2 regions of the Paraglaciecola sp. 2405UD69-4 genome follow, and region 1 is predicted to be linked to the other one. Evidence: riboswitches for the same ligand, from Rfam matches in the RefSeq annotation. Region 1 holds a riboswitch; the other holds the start of a gene.
The links. A riboswitch is a leader RNA that binds a small molecule or an ion and turns the genes downstream of it on or off. The one in region 1 is predicted to bind thiamine pyrophosphate.
Positions count from the first base shown of each region.

Region 2: linked by a shared signal. The riboswitch ahead of thiC (phosphomethylpyrimidine synthase ThiC) and the one ahead of ACMUMK_RS10100 (TonB-dependent receptor) in region 1 are both predicted to bind thiamine pyrophosphate.

Region 1 is NZ_JBLIXM010000002.1:834,687-839,128, reverse strand. Features, by position in the region: gene ACMUMK_RS10105 (hypothetical protein) at 1-615, shown strand, start outside; TPP riboswitch at 714-818, shown strand; gene ACMUMK_RS10100 (TonB-dependent receptor) at 878-2,965, shown strand; gene ACMUMK_RS10095 (hypothetical protein) at 3,021-3,278, shown strand; gene pnuC (nicotinamide riboside transporter PnuC) at 3,278-3,883, shown strand; gene ACMUMK_RS10085 (phosphotransferase) at 3,880-4,442, shown strand, end outside.
Region 2 is NZ_JBLIXM010000004.1:222,219-226,660, forward strand. Features, by position in the region: gene ACMUMK_RS14965 (TonB-dependent receptor) at 1-1,176, shown strand, start outside; gene ACMUMK_RS14970 (5-methyltetrahydrofolate--homocysteine methyltransferase) at 1,191-2,546, shown strand; TPP riboswitch at 2,849-2,971, shown strand; gene thiC (phosphomethylpyrimidine synthase ThiC) at 3,136-4,442, shown strand, end outside.

The DNA.
Region 1 (4,442 bases):
CGCTCCCTAGATATTAAAAATAAAGATTGGGAAGCAATAACCGGTGACGAAAATTACTTGTATATAGGAGATATCGGTAATAACAGAGGCAATAGAAAAAAATTAAAGATCCAAAAAGTAACTAGAACTGGTGAGGCGCAAGTTATAGAGACGGTCGAGTTTAGTTATTCGAATAACATAACCAATGATAATAAATATTTAGCCCATGATTTTGATGCTGAAGCCATGGTTAACCATGGTAGTAACTTATATTTATTTTCGAAAAGTTGGGATACTGGAACGCTATTTATCTATAAGTTAGACAAAACTACTGATGAGCAAGTTATAAAACCTGCTTTTGAAGTGAATGGTTTACCAGGTGTCATTACTGGAGGGGATTATGATACCAAGCGTAAACAGTTTGTTTTAGTTGGATATAAGGTTTGGGGGCTGGGATTTTTTTCGCCTTTTATGACCATATTGGATGAAAATTTAAATCTTGTTAAGTACTTTAACTTAGAAGGATATGGACAAGTGGAAGGTGTTTGTATAACTAGTAACGATGAAGTTTGGTTTACACAGGAAAACTCGTTTTTCTCCAAGAACAAATTAGTTAAAGTAAAAGTAACTTACTAAATATCTTTTTGCTCTTTCACATATCTTAACTTTTATTGCTAATCAGCATGGCACTGTTACACTATGTGCTCTCATAGCAACGAGTTTAGAACTTGTTGCTTTACACCAAGGGGGGCCAAATACGGCTGAGATTTGAGTGCAAACTCATGACCCTTACACCTGATCCGGATAATACCGGCGTAGGAATGGTAAGACATAATTATTCCCATTTACGTGCCGTAAAGCCGGATCTTTTCAATCAATTCTGAAGAGATCCTCCTAAATGAAGTTTAGTAAAAAGCCCTTAGCGACCTTAGTTAGCTATTTTTTAGTTAACACTCTTGTATCGGCTCAAACCGTTGAAGAAAACGTAGAAGTTATAACAGTTCAAGGTGCCTTAGTAAGTACACCTTTATCTAAGATGGCTACTAGTATTTCTATACTGGATGAAGCAGCCATTACAGCCCGTCAAGCACAACATCTTGAAGATATTCTAAATCGAGCTGCCAATGTTAATTTTGCCAGTGGCGCAAGCAGAGGGCGGTTTGTACAAATTCGAGGAATAGGTGAGCGTAGTCAGTTTACGGATCCTGTAAACCCTTCAGTAGGTTACTTAGTCGACGGAATTAATTATTCAGGGTTACTAGCAGGTGCAAGTACTTTTGATATTGCCCAAGTAGAAATATTTAAGGGCCCTAATAGTGCTCGCTTTGGCGCTGATGGCCTAGCGGGAATGATTAATGTTATCAGTAATGATGCCAATGACGAAACCAGTTTTGACACACAGTTTGGTGTCGCCAATTATGGAAGTTGGAACCTTGGAGCCGCTGTAGGTGGTGCGGTTAGTGACTCAGTTAATTATCGTCTTTCCGTTCACCAAAATACCAGCGATGGCTTCATTGATAACATTTGGTTAGACAGAGAAGATACAAATAACATTGATGAATTAACGGTAAGGGGAAAGCTAAACTGGGAAGTTAATAAGGAACTAAACATAAAGACAGTTGTGCATTTAATTGATGTTGACAATGGCTATGATGCTTTTTCACTTAATAGAGACCGAACTACCTTGTCAGACGAGCCTGGTTTCGATACTCAAAAAAGTGAAGCTCTAGGTCTACTTGTTGACTATAAAGGATTAGATTTTGCCGACTTGAAAGTTCAAGCAAGTCTGATGCAAGCCGATTTAGGTTATGGTTATGATGAAGATTGGAGTTATGTTGGTATAGCTCCAGGTTGGGAATACTCTTCTACCGATCACTATTTGAGAGACCGTAACGACAGCAATTTAGAAGTAAAACTAAGTAGTAAAAACAGCGAAGGTAACACTTGGGTGGTTGGTGGTTATTTTTCTGATAGGTCAGAAGATTTAACTCGTGAATATACTTGGTTGGAAAATCCTTTTGAGAGTCAGGTCGACCGTCTTGATTTAGCTTTGTTTGGTCAATATAAATATCTTATATCTGACTCTCAGTGGATAACGAGTAGCCTACGCCTTGCATCACAAACCCTAGACTATAGCGATTCTTATTCTACAGATGAATCAATCGATCACTCTGATTGGGGAGCAGAAATCAGCTATCACCAAAATGTTGGCGACAATAGCATGTTATACCTCAGCTTATTACGTAGCTATAAAATGGGTGGGGTCAATGGACAGTCTTTAAGTAAGGTGGACGATGAAGACGTCGCTGATTTTAGACAGACTATTTTAGATAACGCTATTTTTGATGCAGAGTCTCTTATTGGTATTGAGTTTGGAATCAAAGGTACCAACCAAGAGGGTACTCTAACTGTTGACTTCAGTACTTTTTACCAAAAACGAGATGACGTTCAATATAAAAACTCTATTGTTAACGAGCAATCATTCGTTGATTTTTATGAGAACTCTACAGATGGTAAAAATTACGGGGTTGAAGCAATTATCAATTATATTTTTTCTGATGACCTAAGTGCTTTTGCTAATATTGGATACTTAAAAACTGAGATTAGTAATATCACCCGCCAAGATGGTTCTAATATCGATGGCCGAGAACAAGCTCATGCTCCCACCTATCACGTTAATGCTGGCGTAAACTGGGAAATAACAGAGAGTATTAATTGGTTAATTGAATTCGATGCTAAAGATGATTTTTATTACTCTTTTAGTCACGATAATAAGTCTGACAGCGTTTTTCTTACCCATACAAGTCTAGATTATCAATACGAGCATTGGATGGTTAGTTTATATGCCCGAAATTTATTTGATGAGCTATATGCTAATCGAGGCTTCGCCTTCGGAAATGACCCGAGAGATGAATATGCTCCACATGTATACGAGCAATTCGGTGAACCGCGCCGTGTAGGTATCAATGTTAGATATCAGTATTAGTTGATTTTTAATGGCTGAACTCAGTCTGAGTTCGGCTCTTTACTTTGGAGTTACGATGAAGTTAGTTGCAGAGTTATCTATGTATCCTTTAAACGAGCAATATTTAGAGCCAATAAAGGATTTTATTGACAGGTTAAATAGCTATGAAAACATCAAAGTGAGCACCAGTGCCACTAGTACTATTGTGAGTGGAGACTATTTACCCACAATGCAACTGTTAGCTGAAGAAATGCAACGGAGCCATAAAGAAATAGGCCAGGCCATTTTTGTGTGTAAGTTTCTTAACGGTGACAAAATGAGCTCAAAAGTGTGATTGATAGTTTCATCGCACAGCTTACAGCGACGTCTTTCTTAGAAGGGGTTGCTGTTATCTTAGCTCTAGCCTATGTTTGGCTTGCTGCATTACAAAATGTTTGGTGCTGGCCTTGTGCTTTAGTTAGCACCGCACTATATACATGGTTGTTTTGGAGCGTGTCTTTGCCGTTTCACACCCTTTTGAATATTTATTTTATGTTGATGGCGGTATACGGTTGGCTCAAATGGACAGGAAGCAAAGAGCAATCGATTACTGTTAAAACCTTGCCTATATTTTATCATTTGTTGTTCATCAGCGGTTTATCATTAGCTGCGATTGGACTTAGTTATTATGCTAGCTCGATATTTGATTCTAGTTACTTATATTTAGATGCGTTTATTACTGTTTTTAGTGTATTTACGACTTTTTTAGTTACCCATAAAGTGAGAGAAAATTGGTTGTACTGGATAGTCATTAATATATTTGGTGTGTATCTATACTTTTCTAAAGGTATGTCTTTGACTGGGGTTTTATATCTGTTTTATGTGGGGTTTGCTGTTTACGGTTACCTTAAATGGCGAGGGGATAGCGCTATTAATAGCGACAATATAGCTGCGACATGAACTCCTTCTTACGCACCATAAAAGAAGAATTATCAAGTTTAGTATTTCTTCAGCCAAATTTTATTATAACGCCTATGGATGGCGGTGCGCTTAATAGTAGTTACCGCCTTCAAAGTGGCAGTACCTGTTATTTTCTAAAAACATTTGAATCAGATTCAATTGCTAAGTTAGATAGGCAAGCCCTATTTCTTCTTCAAGAAGAACTATTTGCTAACCATTTGGCCATAGAGCCTGTTTATTTATCAGGCCGACATCTGTTTCAAGTTGACCAATGGGTAGAAGATAAAACCTTAAATAAGGCTAAGTTATCTAAGACTGTCATTATCGAGCAATTAGCAAAAGCTTTGGTCAGAATTCATAAGGTGAAAGTGACTCATGCCTATCCTCTAGACTTACCAGCACAGTGGGCACATTACATTAGTATACTGGAACCTAGGGTAGAGCCAGCAGACTTAATCTTATTGCAAGAATACACTGACATATGGCGCTACGCATGCTCTGAGGAAGTGGTATTTTGTCACAACGATTTGGCGCTATCTCACGTTACCGCTAGTCAAAC
Region 2 (4,442 bases), on a different contig from region 1:
ACTCCTTATGCACAGTGGCGAGGAGGGTTAAGTTTACATTACAAAACTAGCGAGGTTTTTGCTCAAGGCGAAGAGGCGTTTACGCCTCCCTCAGATATGGAAATGTTTGCTGTCGCTTTAATGGAAGAACGTCACTTTGGAGATATTTTACTTCAGTTAGGTGCACGGATAGAGCGGGTTACATTAGACGCTCCAAGTGTACTTTTACCTGAATTAGAAGCCCATGACCATGACGAAGAGGAGTCAGAAGACGACCACGATCACGATCATGAAGAAAGTGAAGTGATTCGCCAATTTAGTGTTGCTCAAGAGTTTACCCCAGTGTCAATCTCAGCAGGTGCCGTATACACGATTAACGAAAGTTATAACTTAGGTGTATCTGTGTCTCGCTCGCAAAGGGCACCCTCTGCATCTGAGTTGCTCTCGTTTGGCCCTCACATAGGTACGCAAACTTATGAAATAGGTGCACTGTTTGACCTTGATGCAGATGAGGATAGTCAATTTGTTTTATCAAGTTCACCCATCGATCTAGAAACCGCTAATAACATAGACCTTTCCTTTAGAAAAACCCAAGGTGAGTTAGGGTTTGTTTTTAATGTGTTCTATAACCAAGTGGATAATTACTATTATCAGATAGACACAGGTTTGTTTGCTGAAAGTGGCCATGATCACGACCATGATGAAGAAGAATCCAGCGAGACTGAAACTGATGAGCATACTGACGAGTTACCTGTTTACTTGTTTCGCTCAGCTGATGCAGTTTTACATGGATTTGAGCTGCAGCTAGCTTGGCAGGCTACAGATGACTTAAAAGTTAATGTATTTACCGATTACGTAAAAGCTCGTCTCAGAGATGGCGGAGCACTACCTCGAACCTCACCTATGCGTGTAGGTACGCATTTTGAGTATACGTTAGATAGGCTCAGAGCGGATCTAGATATCACTCATTATGCAAAGCAAGATGATATTGCTTCGTTTGAAACTGAGACCGCAGGCTACACCTTAGTTGATGCCAGTGTTACTTACGATATCCCATTAAACACTATGGACTTATCCGTGTATCTAAGTGGTGAAAACCTAACTGATACCGAAGCCAGAGTACATACCTCATTCTTGAAAAACATTGCACCTAGACCAGGCAGAAACTTGGCTTTTGGTGTACGTGGTTACTTCTAAAAAGGAACTTATAAATGAAACGTATATTTTTTCTAAGTGCTATTGCTAGCGCATTATTGCTAACAGGCTGTGGTGACGCTACAACCGATATTGTTGAACTAGAGTCAATTGAAATAACAGAAGATGAAGATGATCACGATCATGATTCTGAGTATGAGATTGAATCAGAGGGGCGCTTAGTGGTAAGCGATGCTGCATCTGACTTATTTACAGTGTTTGATTTAGATACCAATGAATCTTTAGACTCTTTTTCAAGTACCTTTGAGGGCAGTAGTCTAAGTGCTTCTGCTGGTTACCGTTATGCAGTTATAAATAACAGAAGTAACGACTTAACAGAGTTTCTTGATGGTGGATTATGGCGTGAAGACCATGTAGAGCATTTACATGACTACGAGCAAGACCCAGCTTTTTCCGATTTTACCTTAATAGGTAGTAGCCCGACTCATGTCATAACTCACGATGGGCAATTAGCAGTGTTTTATGATGGCGATGCAGACTTAGGTATTCCGTCAGCAGTGCAAGTAGTGACAGATACCCAAATTGCTAGTGAAATCACTGATGTGCCTACCCTAGATTTTACTATTAATATGCACGGTGTCGCTGAGCCTCGTGGTGACATGTTAATTACATCAGTCAGGCGAGATGACGCAGAGACCCTATCTGCCGCCACTATACTGCCAGATAGCGTTGCAGTTTATCATTTGCATGATGATGAATATGAACTAGAGCAGAGTTTTGACGGTGAGTGTGCGGACCTCCACGGAGCAGCGCAAAATGAAACGGCTGTAGCGTTTGGGTGTGGTGACGGCGTACTTCTATTACTTGAAGACGATGAAGTATTTAGTAGTAGTTTTATAGAAAATATTGATGTGCTTGATGGTGTCCGAGTTGGCAGTATGTATGGCCATGAACACAATGAGGCCTTCGTTGGAGTAGCTTCTTCACACGACGGTGTGGGTGCTATTCTTGTTTCTATTTCACCCACTTCTCAAAGTATGGGGCTGATAGATTGGCAAGCATCAGAAGGTGCGAGTCCAGTAGCTTATGGGTTCTCTTATGAAGGAGAGTACTTGGCTATTTTGGATAACCTAGGATATGTGACTTTACTTGAAGAGCATGATGAAGACGGAGATGTGCATTGGGAGTTCTCTCAAAAAATTGATGTAGCGAATGCCAGCGCTGCTGAACTTGAAGAGGGTGAGTCGTTTGCAATGACGGCTTCACAACATGAAGAGGTTTTATTTATAACTAATCCAGTTTCACAGCAGGTATTGAGTTTGTCTCTTGATGATATGCAGGTATCCGAAGAAATTAGTTTAGACTTTACTCCAGCGGCCGTTGTTTGGTTGGGTATAGCTGAAGACCACTAGCTCTTAATTGGGCCAATAAGTACGCTTTACATGCGTACTTATTGGCACTACTGCTAGGCCTTAATCTTACTTGGCTTTACTTTATGGCTTTTTAGCTAGCAAAGTTAGCCTTGCTTATTACCTCAGGCTTATTTCCAATAGGCTTTTAATTATATAAATGCCGCACAATTCGCTGTAAACATAGCCACCAAAGTTCACTTGCTCTTAGTTTCACCTCTTATCAACGAGTAACGATAATTTATATGGTTGATTTTATTCCCTGATTACACCTTGTATCTATGGGTTTTGTTTGCCTATAATGCGCGCTCTTGTCGGAGTGCTATTGATTGTTATTAAGTTAAAAATCATAAGCTGAGACCGTTAATTCGGGATCCGTTGAACCTGATCGAGTTAGAACTCGCGAAGGAAACAAGCGTAATGTGATTGAATATGTTTATTTAACATGTGCATATTTTTGAACAATATTGCCTAACAGAGTATTGCCTTATCATTTTAAACATAAATGGTAACAGCACTTTGTTGGCGCTTTTCAACACCTACTCTCCAGACAAGCAAACTACACTTTTATTAACACTATGTGAGATTGCTAATGTCAAACCGTCGTCAAACTCGTGCCCATGCACAACAATTTATAGATACCCTCAAACCTCTTTTACACCCAAACTCCAGTAAGGTTTACTTAAAAGGAAAGCTTCATAATATAGAAGTAGGTATGCGAGCTATTTCGCAAACAGATACTATTTTAGGAGGAACTGAAACAGCGCCCATTAAAGAGAAAAACCCAGATATCATGGTCTATGACTGTGCCGGACCTTATTCTGATCCACATGCCAACATCAATGTACGTCAGGGACTAAATAAACTGCGGCGTGATTGGATAATGCAACGTAACGATGTCGAGCAGCTAGCCCATGCTAGTTCACGTTATACCCAACAGCGTATGGCAGATGATGGTTTAGACCACCTACGTTTTGATTCTTTAGATAAACCTCTAAAGGCAAAAGCAGGGAAACGCGTGACTCAAATGTATTATGCCAAACAAGGCATGATTACCCCCGAAATGGAATACATAGCTATTCGAGAAAATATGGCCCGCGAGCAAGTGAGTGACCAAGTGTTAACACAAAAAGCGCCCGGCCAAGCTTTCGGAGCTAAGGTAAGCCAGCCAATCACTGCAGAATTTGTACGCGATGAAGTGGCCCGGGGGCGAGCAATTATCCCCGTAAATATTAATCACCCAGAAGCAGAGCCTATGATTATAGGCCGTAACTTTTTAGTAAAAGTAAATGCCAATATTGGTAACTCAGCCGTAACCTCATCAATTGAAGAAGAGGTAGAAAAGCTAGTGTGGTCAACGCGTTGGGGGGCCGATACAGTAATGGATTTATCTACCGGTCGCTATATACATGAAACCCGAGAATGGATTGTCCGTAACTCCCCTGTGCCTATTGGTACGGTTCCTATTTACCAAGCTCTAGAGAAGGTAAATGGTGTTGCTGAGGATTTAACATGGGAGGTGTTTCGAGACACCTTAATTGAGCAAGCTGAGCAGGGAGTTGATTACTTTACTATACATGCGGGGGTGTTACTTCGCTATGTACCTATGACAGCCAAACGCCTCACTGGAATAGTGTCTAGAGGCGGCTCTATTATGGCCAAGTGGTGTTTGTTCCATCACAAAGAGAGCTTTTTATATGAACACTTTAAAGAAATTTGTGAACTGTGTGCTGCCTATGATGTTTCCCTGTCTTTAGGAGATGGTATGCGTCCAGGTTGTATTGCGGATGCCAATGATCAAGCCCAATTTGCTGAATTAGAAACATTAGGCGAGCTGGTGAAAATAGCTTGGCAGTATGATGTTCAAACTATTATCGAAGGGCCTGGCCACATTCCCAT